Regions from separate parts of the Stenotrophomonas sp. AC248 genome, predicted to be linked through region 2. Evidence: riboswitches for the same ligand, from Rfam matches in the RefSeq annotation. Region 2 holds a riboswitch; the other holds the start of a gene.

What was found. A riboswitch is a leader RNA that binds a small molecule or an ion and turns the genes downstream of it on or off. The one in region 2 is predicted to bind cobalamin.
Positions count from the first base shown of each region.
Region 1: another riboswitch for cobalamin. It lies ahead of btuB (TonB-dependent vitamin B12 receptor); the one in region 2 lies ahead of metE (5-methyltetrahydropteroyltriglutamate--homocysteine S-methyltransferase).

Region 1 is NZ_OZ409840.1:534,531-539,937, reverse strand. Features, by position in the region: gene ACZ0AE_RS02425 (TfoX/Sxy family protein) at 1-25, shown strand, start outside; gene ACZ0AE_RS02420 (histidine phosphatase family protein) at 142-804, opposite strand; cobalamin riboswitch at 865-1,090, shown strand; gene btuB (TonB-dependent vitamin B12 receptor) at 1,216-3,057, shown strand; gene gph (phosphoglycolate phosphatase) at 3,179-3,829, opposite strand; gene ACZ0AE_RS02405 (LysR family transcriptional regulator) at 4,019-4,921, opposite strand; gene ACZ0AE_RS02400 (NAD(P)-dependent oxidoreductase) at 5,019-5,407, shown strand, end outside.
Region 2 is NZ_OZ409840.1:218,239-223,645, forward strand. Features, by position in the region: gene purU (formyltetrahydrofolate deformylase) at 1-502, shown strand, start outside; gene pncA (bifunctional nicotinamidase/pyrazinamidase) at 760-1,389, opposite strand; gene ACZ0AE_RS00945 (epoxyqueuosine reductase QueH) at 1,447-2,133, opposite strand; gene metE (5-methyltetrahydropteroyltriglutamate--homocysteine S-methyltransferase) at 2,203-4,500, opposite strand; cobalamin riboswitch at 4,715-4,946, opposite strand; gene ACZ0AE_RS00955 (HigA family addiction module antitoxin) at 5,102-5,398, opposite strand.

The sequences.
Region 1 (5,407 bases), 320 kb from region 2:
CGAACCGGACGACGAGACCGCGTAGAGCCGGGCTCTGCCGCGCCTCCGGGTACAGAGACCCCGGTTTGAACAACGCATCGCCATGCGCCCATTGTTCACCGCGCAACCGGCTGTCGTAGAGCCGGTGCGCACCGCACGCGATCAAGGCTGCTGCAGTTCCAGCAGTTCGCCCCACAGGCGGTCGTCCTCGCGCTCCACGCGCAGCTGCAGGCGGGTGCCGTGGTCGATGCGCAGTGCCCAGCACATTGCCATCGGCAGGCCACACACCTGCGACAGCACCATCCGCAAGGGGCCGCCATGGCTGACGATCAGGGTGGGCAGCGGGTCGGGGTCATCCAGCAACCGGTGCAGGCCACGGGCAATGCGGCGCTCGAAGTGGCCCCAGCTTTCGCCGTGCGGTGGCGGGTTGGCGTGCGGGTCCAGGTGGAACGCCGACAGCTCCTGCATCGGCAGCTCATGCAGCGCCTGCCCATCCCAGTCGCCGAAGTCGAGTTCGGCCCACTCCTCGTCGGCCACCACTTCCACCCCGTGCGGCAACGCGAGCGCATCGGCAGTGGCCAGCGCACGCTGGCGGGGCGAGCTCACCACGCGTTGCCAGGGCAGCCCCGCATAGCGTGCGCACAGGGCGTCGGTACTGCCGTCTTCCAGCACGGGGTCGGTGCGCCCGTCCAGGTGGCCGTCACGGCCGGTGCTGGCGTGGCGGATCAGGTCCAGGATCACGCCGCTGCCTGCGCGGTGGATGGAGCGGAACGGTGCTGCAACCTCGAAGGGGTCATGGGCATCACATCGTGGAACGAGGGGCATTCTAACCGCTCGCTCCGTGCCACCCCGCCGCGCCGGCTGCCGCAGCCAGGCCTTTGCTCTACACTGCGCGCACTTCCAGGTGACCTGCGGCGCATGCCGGCAGGTTGAAACGGGAAGCCGGTGACGCAGCAGACCCTTGCCTGCCACTCCGGCGCTGCCCCCGCAACGGTAAGCGTGGAAACACCCGGCATTACGCCACTGTGCTTGCGCATGGGAAGGCGCCGGGTGCGATGGCCCTGGCCATCGGCCCGCAAGCCCGGAGACCGGCCTGGAAGACGACTGGTTGCGATGCGGCGGGCATGGCGGCGGCAAGCGGCGCCGTGCGCGTGTCCGCCCACCGTCGATCCATCCCTGCAGCGCGATCATCCCCACCCCTTGCCGCGCGGGCGTGCGCGGTGCATGGAGTCATCGATGAAGCTGCAGATCCAAGTCCTTTCCCTGGCCGTGCTGTCGGCCCTGCCCCTGCTGGCGTCGGCCCAGGACGAGGCGACCGCGCTGGACCAGGTCCTGGTCACCGCCACCCGCACCCCGATCGCCCTGCAGGACAGCATCTCCCCGGCGCAGGTGATCGACCGCGCCGAGATCGAGCGCAGCCAGGCGCCGTCGCTGCAGGACCTGCTGCGTGGCCGCGCCGGCATCAACCTCAACAACAGTGGCGGGCTGGGCAAGCAGAGCTCGCTGTTCCTGCGCGGCACCAACTCGGCCCACACCCTGGTGCTGGTGGACGGCGTGCGCATCAACACCGGCGACCTGGGCCTGGCCATGATCCAGGACCTGCCGCTGGCGCAGATCGAGCGCATCGAAATCGTGCGCGGGCCGCAGTCCAGCCTGTACGGTGCCGACGCGATCGGTGGCGTGATCCAGATCTTCACCCGCCGTAACGCCGGCACCTTCGCCCCGCACTTCCAGGTGGGCGGCGGCAGCAACGGCCTGCGCGAAGCCAGCGGTGGCTTCGGCGGCAGCGGCGCGCGTGGCTGGTTTGGCACCGACATCGCCTACCAGCACACCGACGGTATCAACTCGTGCCGCGGCGATGCCGCGACCTTCGCTGGCTGCGGTGCCGACGAGCCCGACCGCGACGGCTACCGCAACCTGTCGATGAGCCTGCGCGGCGGTTACGCGCTGACCGATGCGCTGAGCGTGGAAGGGACCGCGCTGCGCGCCGAAGGCGAGAACCACTACGACGGTTACTACAACTATTCGGAAACGCTGCAGCAGGTGCTGGGCGGCAAGGTGCGTTACACCCCCAGCGAGCGCTTCACCCTGACCGCCAACGTCGGGCGTGCCGACAACGAATCGGACAACTACAACGGCAGCACCTGGCTGGGTGCGGCGCAGACCCACCGCAACAGCGCCTCGGTGCAGGCCGACGTGGGCATCGCCGAGGGCCAGCTGCTCAGCGCCGGCGTGGACTGGAGCCAGGACAACCTGGACGGCAGCAGCGCCGGCTACCTGGTCGACAGCCGCGACAATACCGGCGTGTTCGTGCAGTACCAGGGCCGCTTCGGCGCGCACCACCTGCAGGCCAGCGTGCGCAACGACGACAACGAGCAGTTCGGCAACCACACCACCGGCAGCCTGGGCTGGGGCCTGGAGCTGGGCAGCGGGTTCCGCCTCAACGCCAGCTACGGCACCGCGTTCAAGGCCCCGACCTTCAGCGACCTGTACGACCCGTGGAGTGGCGTGCCGGGCCTGGACCCGGAAAAATCGAAGAGCGCCAACGTCGGCATCGCCCAGCAGGGCGAGGGCTGGCGCTGGGGCCTGGACGTGTACGAAACCCGCATCGATGACCTGATCACCTACGATTCCACCACCTTCATGATGTCGCAGGTGGAGAAGGCGCGCATCCGCGGTGCCGAGTTGACCGGTGGCATCACCTTGGCCGGGTTCGACGTGAACGCCCAGCTCAGCCACACCGATCCGCGCAACCGCACCAACGGCAGCGCGCAGTTCGACAACTGGCTGGCCCGCCGCGCACAGAACACCGCGCGCCTGGACATTGACCGCAGCTTCGGTGGCTTCCGCGCCGGCGTGACCGCCAACGGTGCCGGCAAGCGCTACGACAACGCCGCCAACACCGTGCGCCTGGCCGGTTACGGCACGCTCGACCTGCGCCTGGAATACGCACTGAGCCGCGACTGGTCGGTGCTCGGCCGGGTCAGCAATGTGTTCGACCGCGATTACGAAACGGTGGCCTGGTACAACCAGCCCGGCCGCGAGTACCGCCTGAGCGTGCGCTACCAGCCGAAATAAGGGATCTGGACGGCGGCACTGCCGCCGTCCCACCCTCGGTAGGTGCCGACCGTTGGTCGGCACAATCATTGAACCTGGTAGGTGCCGACCGTTGGTCGGCACACGCGTTATCCGCCGCCGGTTACAGCACCAGCAATTCCCGCAGATCATCCACCACGGCCACCGCCTCGACGTTGTCCAGGTCGAGCCCGCGCGGATAGCCATAGCGCACCAGCGCCACCGGCATGCCTGCATCCACCGCCGCGCGGTAATCGGTGATCGAATCGCCCACCATCAAGGCGGCCTCGACGGCCACCTCGAACTGAGCGGCGATATGCCGCAACGGCGCACCACTGGGCTTGCGTTCCGGCAGCGAATCGCCGCCCAGCACCAGCGCAAACTGATCCTGCAGCCCGAAGTGCTGCAGCAACGGCGCCACCAGCGCGGACGGTTTGTTCGTGCAGATCGCCAGCGTCACCGCGCGTTCGCGCAAGGCAGCAACCGTTTCGGCCACACCATCGAACAGGCGCGGACTGCGCAACAGGCAGGCCTCGTAGTGCCGCATGAAACCGGGCATGACCGTGTCCAGATCGATATCACTGCCGGCCGCGGTGAATGCCTGTTCGACAAGCCGGCGCACGCCATCGCCGATCCAGGTCAGTACCGTGGCCTCCGCCACGCGGGGCAACTGCCAGTCCTGCAGCGTGCGGTTCAACGCTTCGGCAATATCGGCCGCGCTGTCCACCAGCGTGCCATCCAGATCGAACACCACCAACGGATACGGATACGACAAGGCAATGCTCACTTCCACAGCAGGGAAGCGCCATTGTACGGAGGTGCGTGTGTGATGCCGATGCACGCCCCGGTAGAGCCGACCGTTGGTCGGCTGCACGCGCCCGCTGCGGTTGCGGTTGCGGCGTGCTGATGCGCGGTTGCCGGATCAAGTGCAGCCGACCAACGGTCGGCTCTACCGGGGCCGCGTTTACAGCTGCGCCAGGAATTCCGGGCTGGCAAAGCGTTCCACCAGGAAATCCAGGAAGCTGCGCATGATCGTTGGCAGCTGCCGGCGGGAGGCATACACCGCGTGGATGCCCAGCCCTTCCACCTGGTAATCGGGCAGCACTTCAATCAACTCGCCACTGCGCAGCAACGGGGCGATCTGGTAGGTGGGCAGCATCGCGATGCCCGCGCCGGCGCGCACCGCTTCCAGCAGCAGCGATGCTTCGTTGGCGCTGATGTTGCCGCCCACCGCCACCGCGATCGCGCGGCCATCGCGCTGCAGGTGCCACACGCTCTTGCCCACGTAGTGGTGGGTCAGGCAGTTGTGCGCGGCCAGCGCGTCGGCCGTGGTTGGCGCACCGCGTTCGGCCAGGTACGACGGCGCCGCGCACAGCACCGAGCGGCACGGTGCCAACCGCCGTGCGATCAGCGCCGGATCGATCGCGCGCGAAATGCGCACCGCGATATCCACGCGCTCTTCCACCAGGTTGACCACCCGGTCCACCAGCAGCAGTTCCACCCGCGTCAGCGGATACCGCTTGACGAAGTCGGCCACCGCGGCGGCCAGGTGGATCTGCCCGAACGACACGCTCGCCGTGACCCGGATCAACCCGTGCGGCTCGGGGTTGTCGGTGGCCAGTTCGCCGTGCAGTTCATCGCCGATCGCCAGCATCTGCCGGAACCGCAGCAGCGCCGCCTCGCCCGGGCCGGTCAGGCTGATCCGGCGCGTGGTCCGGTGCAGCAACCGCGCGCCCAGCCAGCGCTCCACCTCGGCCAGGTAGCGGGTCACCATCGCCCGCGACATGTCCAACGCGTCGGCTGCCGCGGTCAGGCTGCCGCGCTCGACCACCTCCACGAACACGTTCATCGCCGTCATGCGGTCCATTTGATCGATCCGTGCAACAAATTAGCCCGTTATACGCGGTTTTTCGTTCGATTCCAGGCGCATACGCTGGCCTTCCTTCCTCAACGGACCTGCCCCCATGAAAATCGCCCTCGTTGGTGCCACCGGCAACATCGGCCGTGAAATCGCCCGCCAGGCTCTCGCCCGCGGCCACCAGGTCACCGCCATCGTGCGCCGTGAAACCGACCTGCCAGCCGAACTGGACGGCGCCCAGCTGGCCGTCGCCGCGCTGGACGACACCGACGCCCTGGCTGCGGTGATCGCCGGCCACGACGTGCTGGCCAGCGCCTTCGGCCCGCGCCCGGGTGATGCCCCCAGCACCGTGACCACCACCAGCGCCGCGCTGGTCAAGGCCGCGCGCCAGGCCGGCGTGCCCCGCTTCATCATGGTCGGCGGCGCCGGCAGCCTGGAAGTCGCCCCCGGCGTGCAGCTGGTGGATACCGAAGGCTTCCCGGATGCCTACAAGCC
Region 2 (5,407 bases):
GGCGGTGGCGTCCAACCATGACGACTTCGCCGCGTTGGCCGGTTCGTACGGAGTGCCGTTCCACCACCTGCCGGTCAACGCCGACAACCGCGCCGTGCAGGAACAGCAGATCATCGACCTGGTCGAGCGCGAGCAGATCGACCTGGTGGTGCTGGCGCGTTACATGCAGATCCTGTCGCCGCGCTTGTGCCAGGCGCTGGCGGGCCGGGCGATCAACATCCACCACAGCTTCCTGCCCAGCTTCAAGGGCGCGCAGCCGTATCACCAGGCGCACGCCCGTGGGGTCAAGATCATCGGCGCTACCGCGCACTACGTCACCGAAGACCTGGACGAAGGTCCGATCATCGAGCAGGACGTGGCCCGCGTGGACCACGCCATGACCCCGCGCGACCTGGTGCGGCTGGGCAGCGACACCGAATCGCAGGTGCTGGCCCGCGCCGTGCGCCGGCATGTGGAGCATCGGATCCTGCGTAACGGGCATCGTACGGTGGTGTTCCGCTGACCGGCCCGCGCCGGGGCGCGGCGTTCCGGTAGGTACCGACCGTTGGTCGGTACGCTTTCTGGCCGGCGCCCGGGGTCGTCTGGGATGGCGGGTAGTGCCGGCCGCTGGCCGGCTCCTCGCATGCTCCAAACGGTATCGGGAGCCGGCCAGCGGCCGGCACTACCAGCGCACAGCCGGCACCCGCCGATCGTTCTTTCATCCGGTAGGTACCGACCGTTGGTCGGTACGCCGTTCCGGCCGACGCCCGGCGTCGCCCGTCAGATAACCGCGATCTTCGCCTTCGCCAACGCCTCGCGCACCATGCCGTCGTTGGCGTCGGTCACCGGACGGGTCAGGTCCCACAGGAATTTCACCCGGAACCCGGATTTCACCGCGTCCTGCGCGCTCCACAGCACGCAGTAATCGCGCGCCAACCCGCACACGTGCACCTCGCGGATGCCACGCTCATGCAGCCAGCCGGCCAGCCCGGTTGGCGGGCGGCTGCCGTCCGGACCGTGGTTCTCGCGGAACGCGCTGTAGGAGTCCACCTGCTGGCGCGTGCCCTTGCGCAGGATCAGGTCGGCCACGGTCCAGTCCACGCCCGGGTGCAGTGCTGCACCGGCGCTGCCCTGCACACAGTGGTCCGGCCACAGGGTCTGCGGCTGCGCATGCAGCAGGATTGCCTCGAACGGCAGGTGCCCCGGATGCTGGCTGGCGAACGAGGCGTGGTCGGCCGGGTGCCAGTCCTGGGTGGCCACCACCGTGCGGTAGCGGCGCTGCGCAAGCAGGTCGGCAATGGGGGCCACCAGCGCGTCGCCCTGTTCGCAGGCCAGCGCGCCACCGGGCATGAAGTCCGGCTGCAGGTCGATCACCAGCAGGGCCACATCGGCGGGTAGGGCGGCGGTCATGGCAGATCCAACACAACGGAAGCGGGGCAACCAGCGTGGCGGCCCCGCGTGCGAACGTCAATCGCCCGTGGGCGCGTCGTTGTCCTGCCCGTAATACAGCAGGCCGATCTTGATGCGCTCGCGGCCGGTTTCGCGGCGGTGACGGTTGGCGTCGCGCAGCGAGTACACGCAGCCGCAGTACTCCTGCTGGTAGAACTGCTCGCGCTTGCTGATCTCCACCATGCGCGCGGCGCCACCGCCCTTGCGCCAGTTGTAATCCCAGTACTGGATGCCCGGGTAATGCGCGGCGGCGCGGTGGCCGCAGTCGTTGATCTGGTTCATGTCCTTCCAGCGCGAGATGCCCAGCGAACTGCTGATCACCGGAAAGCCATGCTCGTGCGCATACAGCGCGGTGCGCACGAAGCGCATGTCAAAGCACATCGTGCAGCGGATGCCGCGCTCGGGTTCGGCCTCCATGCCGCGGGCACGTGCGAACCAGTTGTCGGTATCGTAGTCGGCGTCGACGAACGGCACGCCATGCTTTTCGGCAAAGCGGATGTTCTCCTGCTTGCGCAGTTCGTATTCCCTGGCCGGGTGGATGTTGGGGTTGTAGAAGAAGATCGTGTATGCGATGCCCGAGGCGGTGATGGCTTCCATCACTTCGCCCGAGCACGGTGCGCAGCACGAATGCAGCAGCAGCCGGGTATGGCCGTCGGGCAGGGACAGGGTGGGGCGGTCGATCGGGGTAACAATGGGCGTGGTCATGTACGTCTCGTCGACCGCACCGCCGGCAACGGCGGCGGTGCGGTCCTTGGCTCATTTCTACAGGGTGGGTCAGGCGGCGTTGGCGTCGGCGGTTTCCTCGCGCAGCTGGCGCGCGGCGGCCACCAGTGCTTCCAGCGCGGCGCGGGTTTCCTTCCAGCCGCGGGTCTTCAGGCCGCAGTCGGGGTTGACCCAGATCTGCTCGGGCCGGAGGACTTCGGCGGCCTTGCGCAGCAGCGCCAGCATCTCTTCCTTGTCGGGCACACGCGGGGAGTGGATGTCATACACGCCCGGGCCGATCTCGTTGGGATACTGGAAGCGCACGAACGCATCCAGCAGCTCCATGCGCGAGCGCGAGGTCTCGATCGAGATCACGTCGGCATCCATCGCCGCCACCGAGTGGATGATGTCGTTGAACTCGGAATAGCACATGTGCGTGTGGATCTGGGTCGCATCGCGCACGCCACTGGCACTGATCCGGAACGCTTCCACCGCCCAGTCCAGGTACTCGCGCCACTGCGCGCGGCGCAGCGGCAGGCCTTCGCGGATGGCCGGCTCGTCGATCTGGATCACGCCGATGCCGGCCGCCTCCAGGTCCAGTACCTCGTCGCGCAGCGCCAATGCGATCTGCCGGCAGGTGTCCGCGCGCGACTGGTCATCGCGCACGAACGACCACTGCAGCACCGTCACCGGGCCGGTCAGCATGCCCTTCATCGGGCGGTCGGTCAGCGACTGCGCGTACTGCGACCAGCGCACCGTCATCGGCCGCGGACGGGTCACGTCGCCGAAGATCACCGGCGGCTTCACGCAGCGCGAGCCATAGCTCTGCACCCAGCCGTTCTTGGTGAACGCGAAGCCGTCCAGCTGCTCGCCGAAGTACTCCACCATGTCGTTGCGCTCGAACTCGCCGTGCACCAGCACGTCCAGCCCGATCTGCTCCTGCACGCGTACGCAGTGTTCGGTCTGGGTGGCCAGGAACGCATCGTAGTCGGCGTCGGACAGCTTGCCGGACTTGTTGCTGGCGCGGGCCTCGCGTACTTCCAGGGTCTGCGGGAAAGAGCCGATCGTGGTGGTGGGGAAGCGTGGCAGCTGCAGCGCACCGGCCTGGGCCAGGTGGCGCTGCGGGTAGGGGCTGTGGCGCTGCGCATCGGCGGCGGTCAGGGCGGCCAGGCGCGCGGCCACTGCGGCCTTGTGCACGCGCGGCGAGCGCCGGCGCGATTCGATGCACGCACGCGAGTGCGCCAGCGTGTCCTCGGCGCGGGCCGGGGCGTCGATGGCATCGGCCAGCACGCGCAGCTCCTGCAGCTTCTGCCTGGAGAACGCCAGCCAGCTGTGCAGTTCGTCATCCAGCTTTTTTTCCAGGTCCAGGTCGACCGGGCTGTGCAGCAGCGAACACGACGGGGCCAGCCACAGCGCATCGCTGCCCACGTGGCCGTGCGCGTAACGGGCCAGCACCAGTGCGATGTCCAGATGCGTGCGCCAGATGTTGCGACCGTTGACCAGACCGGCCGACAGCACACGACCTGGGGGCAGCGCCTTGATCACCGCATCCAGCTGCTCCGGGGCGCGCACCAGGTCCACGTGCAGGCCATCCACCGGCAGCGAGGCGGCCAGCGGCAGGTTGTCGTCCAGCGCACCGAAGTAGGTGGCCACCAGCACCTTCGGCCGCGCCGCCTCGGCCAGTACCGCGTAGGCATGGGTGAACGCGGCGCGGGTGGCCTCGTCCAGGTCCTGCACCAGCGCCGGCTCGTCCAGCTGCACCCACTGCGCGCCAGCGTCCTTCAGCTGGCCCAGCAACTGCACGTACACCGGCAGCAGGGCGTCAAGCAGGTCCAGTGCGCGGCTGCCGTCGGTGGTCTTGGACAGCAGCAGGAAGGTCACCGGGCCGATCAGCACCGGGCGGGTCTCGATGCCCAGCGCCTTGGCCTGGCGGTATTCGGCCAGCGGCTTGTCGCCACGCAGCGCGAAGCCCTGGCCGGCCTGCAGTTCGGGCACCAGGTAGTGGTAGTTGGTGTCGAACCACTTGGTCATTTCCAGCGCGTGCAGGTCATAGCCGTCGCGTTGCACGCCCCGGGCCATGGCGAAGTACCCGGCCAGCGGTTCGGCGTCGGCCAGGGCGCGGTAGCGCGCCGGAATGGCGTCGAACAGGAAGGCCGCGTCGAGCACCTGATCGTAGAAGCTGAAGTCGTTGCTCGGCGGCACATCGACGCCGGCCTCGCGCTGCAGCTGCCAATGGCGCTCGCGCAGGCCGCTGGCGGTGTCCTGCAGCGACTGGGCGCTGCTTTCGCCGGACCAGAACGCTTCCAGCGCACGCTTGAGTTCGCGCTTGGCGCCGATGCGGGGAAACCCCAGGTTGGTAACAGTGGTCATGGAACGTGTCCTCATTGCAGTAGCGGCATTGAGGAACGAAGGAACCGCGCGCCGTGCACGACATGGCTGCCGTGTCCGCCCCGCCAGCGACCTTCGCCCCCGCGGGCGAACCGGATGTCGTGGAGCGGACGCACGGGGGCAGCGCCACGCGGGCGGCATGGCGGCAGGCCCCGGCAACCTCCCCGCGGACGTTCCAGGTCGAATCAGGGGACGGTCGTGTCCCCCGGCCGGGGCCGGTATTCGGGCTGATGGACACGGGCGCGAACGCCCACCTAGTACCTGCCGCTTCCCAGGCCGGGGCCCAGTGCTGTTGGCAGGATTCGTTTCCATTCACCGCTGCGGGGCAGCTCCGGAATGGGCGCACGAGGCGCCTTCACCGGATTCCCGTTTAAACCCATCCCTTCATCTGCATGAAGAGATGGATACCTTCGGCTCGCACAAGGTAGGCCGAAGGCGGGCGGTGGTCAAGGGGCGTCGCGCCAACGAAGGAAGGTCATGGACGATGCAACGCACGTGACAGCAATGTCCGTCGCACGGGGTGCCGGGTGCGGGAGGCCATCCACGCGTTTGCGGCAAGCAAGGGGAGGGGAATGGCGGCCGCTCAGGCCGCGTGGTGGTATGGCTCGATGCGCGCCAGGACGTCGGCCAGTTCGTCCCTGGCCTTCGCCGCGTCGTAGGCCATCTGCAGGTTGAGCCAGAAGGCCTCGCTGGTGCCGAAGAAGCGCGCCAGTCGCAATGCGGTGTCGGCGGTGATGCTGCGCCTGCCCGCGATGATCTCGCCGATGCGCGTCTGCTTCACGTCGATGGACTTGGCCAAGCGGTAAGCCGTCATCCCGAAAGGGGTGAGGAACTCCTCCTGCAGGATTTCACCGGGGTGCGGGTAGGGAATCGAACGCATGTAGGCAGC